Marinagarivorans cellulosilyticus: one gene and its partner. The protein of the gene in region 1 binds, or shares a complex with, the protein of each later gene. Links are inferred from orthologs where the notes say so. Each region holds a gene or a part of one and is shown on either strand. Other genes may lie near its edges.

Region 1 (3,090 bases):
TTGATTCCTGGTGTGCGTCAACTGATGGCAAGTTGGGCTTTGGTGCGTTTTTCGAAAGGAGGGCGCAACCCCTTCGAGTCGCAAGAGACAATCCTTGAGGGGGAGTTCGAGGAAGTTAGGCCCCGAGATGCAGCGCACATTGAGCAACACGAATCGAAAAAAAACTAAAAAAAACAGTTTGCGGGTGTTGAAATCGATGATTCCGCTCCCATCATGGCTGCACATCAGTTCTGCGTAGTTGTTGAGTTGTCACTGCGCAACCCCGCATCTGCGGTTTTAATAACAGTTCTACTCTATTAAAAGGTAGAACCATTTACAGTAAATCGTACACTTTGGAGATTCGTCGATGAAAATTCGTCCCTTACACGATCGTGTTGTAGTGCGTCGCAAGGAAGAAGAAAAAATGAGCTCAGGCGGTATTGTGCTTCCTGGTTCAGCCACGGAAAAACCTAACCAAGGTGAAGTGGTTGCCATTGGTTCTGGCCGAGTGTTAGACAATGGCGAAAACCGTCCTCTTGACGTTAAAGTGGGTGACATTGTAGTTTTCGGCAAATACGCCGGTACAGACACCATTGAAGTTGATGGCGAAGAGCTGATCATTATCAGCGAGAGCGACATCAAGGCCGTTGTTGAAGCATAAATCGCAATAGCGATATCTCTTCCAACTCATTGAATTATAACCCTACTGACAAATTAGTAAGGAACCAGGATCATGGCAGCTAAAGAAGTATTGTTTGGCGACAGCGCTCGTCAGAAAATGTTAAAAGGCGTGAACGTATTAGCGGACGCAGTAAAAGCAACTTTAGGCCCCAAAGGCCGTAACGTTGTATTAGAAAAATCTTTCGGCGCACCAACAGTCACCAAAGATGGTGTTTCTGTTGCTAAAGAGATCGAGCTTAAAGATAAGTTCGAAAACATGGGCGCGCAAATGGTTAAAGAAGTTGCATCACAAGCTTCAGACGAAGCGGGTGACGGCACAACCACAGCGACTGTTTTGGCTCAATCTATCGTTAACGAAGGCCTTAAAGCAGTAGCCGCTGGCATGAACCCGATGGATCTGAAGCGCGGCATCGACAAAGCAGTTATTGCAGCGGTTGCACACATCAAAGAAATTTCTAAGCCTTGTGAAGACACTAAGTCTATTGCACAGGTAGGTACTATCTCTGCAAACAGCGATACCGCTGTGGGTGACATCATTGCTGAAGCCATGGAAAAAGTGGGTAAAGAAGGTGTTATCACTGTAGAAGAAGGCAGCGGCCTTGAAAACGAACTCGACCTTGTTGAAGGTATGCAGTTTGATCGTGGCTACTTGTCGCCTTACTTCATTAACAACCAAGACAGCATGAGTGTAGAGCACGATTCGCCGTTCTTGCTTTTGGTTGATAAGAAAATCTCTAACATCCGCGAACTTCTTCCTGTATTGGAGGCTGTTGCTAAAGCTGGCAAGCCTTTGGTTATTGTTGCTGAAGATGTTGAAGGCGAAGCGTTGGCAACTTTGGTTGTTAACAACATGCGCGGTATTGTTAAAGTTTCTGCTTGTAAAGCGCCTGGTTTTGGTGACCGTCGTAAAGCGATGTTGCAAGATATTGCAACTTTGACTGGCGCTACTGTTATCAGTGAAGAAGTTGGCCTAGACCTAGAAACCACAACGCTTGAGCACCTTGGTCAAGCTAAGCGTGTAACTATGTCTAAAGAGAATACAACTATCGTTGATGGCGCTGGTAATGCAGACGAAATCAAGGGTCGCGTTTCTCAAATTCGCGCGCAAATCGAAGATACTTCTTCTGATTACGACCGTGAAAAACTTCAAGAGCGTGTTGCTAAATTAGCTGGCGGTGTAGCCGTTGTTAAAGTTGGCGCTGCAACTGAAGTCGAAATGAAAGAGAAAAAAGCACGTGTTGAAGATGCATTGCACGCAACACGCGCCGCTGTAGAAGAGGGCGTTGTGCCTGGCGGGGGTACTGCTTTGATTCGCGCTGTTGCTTCTATTGTTGACCTTGTTGGTGACAACGAAGATCAAAACGCGGGTATCGCTATTGCACGTCGTGCGATGGAAGCGCCTTTGCGTCAAATCGTAGCAAACGCTGGTGAAGAAGGCTCTGTTGTTTGTGACAAAGTGAAGTCACAAAACGAAGCGACTTATGGCTACAATGCCGGTACTGGTGAGTACGGTGACATGATCGCAATGGGTATTCTTGATCCTGCGAAAGTAACACGTACTGCGCTTCAAGCAGCGGCTTCTATTGCTGGCTTGATGATCACTACCGAAGCTATGGTTGCTGATGCACCTGAAGATAAGCCTGCAGCAGCTCCAGACGCTGGCGGCATGGGTGGTATGGGCGGCATGGGCGGCATGATGTAATCTTTGCTCCCACGCAAACCAAAAAAAGCGGCTTTTTAGCCGCTTTTTTTTGGTTTAAAAGTGGGTGTTTTATGCGCTAGCTAAAGTTGCTCGCGCTTGTTTTTATAGCTGTCGTAATTGGGAATCATACGCTCCAGCGGGCTATTAAATAGCGGGCTTGAAATAATCAGGTCGGCGCTTGCGCTATTGCAGGCAATGGGAATATTCCAAACGGCGGCTAAGCGCAACAGGGCTTTTACATCTGGGTCGTGGGGCATTTGAGTGAAAGGGTCCCAAAAAAAGATTAAGCAATCAATTTTCCCTTCTGCGATTTTACTGCCAATTTGTTGGTCGCCGCCGAGCGGCCCACTTAAAAACTGTTTAACCTGTAAGCCCAGCGCAGTAGCGACTTTGCCGCCAGTGGTGCCCGTACCGCATAAGTGGTGGTGTTCGAGTAGCGCTTTATGTTTAGCTACCCAGCTTAATAAATCTGGTTTTTTATTGTCGTGGGCAATCAGTGCGATGGTTTTTTTAGCGGGCAATGCAGCTGCAATATATTCCATAAACCTACCTGTTGAGTGATTACTGGGGTTTTGTTGCTCTTATTACAACACGTTTTGGGGCAGGGTAGCCTTCAATGGTTTTGCTGGTGTCGTTAGGGTCTAAAAAGTCCTTCAGTGATAAAAATTGCATCCATTGTGTTGCGCGCTGCTCATCAAGGCTAGTGGTATTAATATCAAGACAATGGA
Region 2 (2,889 bases), 2.7 Mb from region 1 along the record:
TGCCAACGCAGGTCTTGTGAGCACACGCCGCGAAGGTAATTCGATTTTTTATCGCCGCGCCCATATCGCGACTACCGACCCGCTCGCAACAGCTAAAAGCGCGATATTCCAGCAGCTCGACAATATCCCACTTAGCCTCGACTTAGAAAAAGCACTGGATACTATTTGGCAAGAACGCACTCAAACATCCCACCAATTTTTTCTAGAAAACGCCGATAAATTCCGAGCCCAGCAAGACCTTATTGCAAGCTTTGACGTATATGCAAAGCAAGTTGCCGAAGTCCTGAGCCTTTCGCCAATACAAGCGCATTGCCGCGCGCTAGAAGTTGGCCCTGGCGAAGGGGAGTTTTTACCCGTACTGGCCGAAAATTTCGATTGGGTTGTCGCGCTGGACAACAGTCCGCGCATGCTCGCTAGCGCTAAAAAGCGCGCTAAATCAATTAACAATATTAACTTCACCCTAGGCGATACGCGCAACCTTAAAGAACAGCAAGCCTTTGATTGCGCAATTATTAATATGGTTTTGCACCATACGCCATCGCCCGCTCAAGTGATTGCTGATGTAAGCCAAGCACTGGCTCCTAGCGGCGTGTTAATTGTGACTGAGTTATGCAGCCACCAACAAGAATGGGCGCGAGAAGCCTGCGGCGATATATGGCTAGGCTTTGAAGCCGACGACTTAAAAAATTGGGCAACCGCAACAGGGCTTACGCAAGGCCACAGCACTTACTTTGCGCTTCGTAACGGTTTTCAAATTCAAATTCAACAATTTCTTAAACAGTAATTTTTAACTTTCTAGCTGAGGAACTACCATGGCTGATTACAGTGTATTTACTTCGGAGTCTGTCTCTGAAGGTCACCCCGATAAAATGGCAGACCAAATTTCCGACGCCGTTTTGGATGCAATATTAACGGAAGATAAACACGCCCGCGTAGCTGTGGAAACACTTGTAAAAACCGGCATGGCAATTATAGCTGGCGAAGTGCGCACCAGTACTTATGTCGATTTAGAAGACTTAGTTCGCCAAGTGATTTTAGATATTGGCTATAACAGCAGCAATGTAGGCTTTGACGGAGCATCGTGCGCTGTACTTAATGCCATTGGCAAACAAAGTGCCGATATTGCTATGGGCGTAGACGAAGCCGCCAATAAAGATTTAGGCGCTGGTGATCAAGGCCTAATGTTTGGCTTTGCGACCAACGAAACTGACGTACTAATGCCTGCCCCCATTTTTTATTCACACCGGTTAGTCGAAAAACAAGCTTATTTGCGTAAAAGCGGCAAGCTAAATTGGTTGCGCCCAGATGCCAAAAGCCAAGTGACACTGCGCTACGAAAATGGCAAACCGGTAGCTGTCGATGCCGTTGTTTTGTCGACACAACACGAGCCCGATGTATCGCAAGCGACCATCAAAGAAGCCATTATGGAAGAGGTTATCAAACCGGTACTGCCCGTTGAATGGCTACACAAAGACACCCAGTACCACATTAACCCTACCGGCCAATTTATTATTGGCGGCCCAGTGGGCGATTGCGGCTTAACAGGCCGTAAAATTATTGTAGACACCTACGGCGGTATGGCTCGCCACGGCGGCGGTGCCTTCAGTGGTAAAGACCCATCAAAAGTGGATCGCTCAGCGGCCTACGCTGGTCGTTACGTTGCCAAAAATATCGTGGCCGCAGGCCTAGCCGACAAATGTGAGATTCAGGTCAGCTATGCCATTGGTGTTGCCGAACCAACGTCTATTTCCATCGACACCTTTGGTACCGGAAAAATAAGCGACATTGAAATTTCGAAACTGGTACGCGAACATTTTGACTTGCGCCCTCGCGGCTTAATCGAAATGCTTGATTTACTGCGCCCTATTTATCGCGCAACGGCCGCCTACGGCCACTTCGGCCGCGAATTACCCGAATTCACATGGGAAGCCACCGATAAAGCCGCTGCATTAAAAGCAGCGCTTTAATTTAACAAACACTTTTTTTAGCGCAGTAATTAAAGCTGCGCCAAGCGAGAATTTAATGACTATTACAGCTGCAAATAATTTTACCGATTTTAAAGTCGGCGCCAAAGACCAAGCCCATTTTAACGAGCTAGCCGCTTTTGGCCGCCGCGAAACACAAATTGCCGAAGGCGAAATGCCCTCCTTGATGGCACTTCGAACACAATATAAAGATGCACAACCACTAAAAGATGCAAAAATTATGGGTTGCATCCACATGACAATCCAAACAGCCGTTCTTATTGAAACTTTAGTCGAGCTCGGTGCTGAAGTTCGCTGGTCGAGTTGTAATATTTTCTCAACGCAAGACCATGCCGCCGCTGCAATTGCCGCCGCCGGCATTCCTGTATTTGCTTGGAAGGGCGAAACAGAAGAAGAGTTTTTGTGGTGTATTGAACAAACCATTAAAAAAGAAGGTATTACGTGGGAGCCAAATATTATTCTAGACGACGGCGGCGACTTAACCGAAATGGTTCACAACCGCTTCCCCGAGCTACTCGATAACATCCACGGTATTTCTGAGGAGACAACCACGGGGGTACACCGTTTATTAGAGATGATGGAAAAAGGCGAATTAAAAGTCCCTGCCATCAACGTTAACGATGCCGTCACCAAATCTAAAAACGATAACAAATACGGTTGTCGCCATAGCTTAAACGACGCCATTAAACGCGGCACCGACCACCTATTGTCCGGTAAAAAAGCGCTGGTTATTGGTTACGGCGATGTCGGTAAGGGTTCTGCAGCTTCACTGCGCCAAGAAGGTATGATTGTAAAAATCAGCGAAATAGATCCCATCTGCGCCATGCAAGCCTGCATGGACGGCTTCGAAGTCGTATCACCTTATAAAGGCGGCGCCAATACAGGAAAAGTAGAAGACATTGAC

The links. The genes of interacting proteins can lie anywhere in the genome.
Region 2: the proteins of groL (region 1) and metK are in contact, whole or in part, in a cryo-EM structure (PDB 8P4O), measured with the Escherichia coli proteins. The link is inferred for Marinagarivorans cellulosilyticus from one-to-one orthologs.

What each region holds. Positions count from the first base shown.
Region 1 is NZ_AP023086.1:4,458,853-4,461,942, reverse strand. What follows is about bases 58-3,037. They hold groL (chaperonin GroEL), read left to right. Parts: upstream 58-712; coding sequence 713-2,362; downstream 2,363-3,037. Other genes in these bases: cmoB (tRNA 5-methoxyuridine(34)/uridine 5-oxyacetic acid(34) synthase CmoB), read right to left, coding at 2,924-3,037; MARGE09_RS18275 (methylglyoxal synthase), read right to left, coding at 2,443-2,904; MARGE09_RS18285 (co-chaperone GroES), read left to right, coding at 347-640; MARGE09_RS18290 (FxsA family protein), read left to right, coding at 58-168. Also shown: more of MARGE09_RS18290, read left to right, coding at 1-57; more of cmoB, read right to left, coding at 3,038-3,090.
Region 2 is NZ_AP023086.1:1,713,948-1,716,836, reverse strand. The notes cover bases 111-2,889. They hold metK (methionine adenosyltransferase), read left to right. Parts: upstream 111-812; coding sequence 813-1,967; downstream 1,968-2,889. Other genes in these bases: ahcY (adenosylhomocysteinase), read left to right, coding at 2,023-2,889; MARGE09_RS06785 (ArsR/SmtB family transcription factor), read left to right, coding at 111-784. In the rest of the region: more of MARGE09_RS06785, read left to right, coding at 1-110. UniProt on the Escherichia coli protein: Catalyzes the formation of S-adenosylmethionine (AdoMet) from methionine and ATP.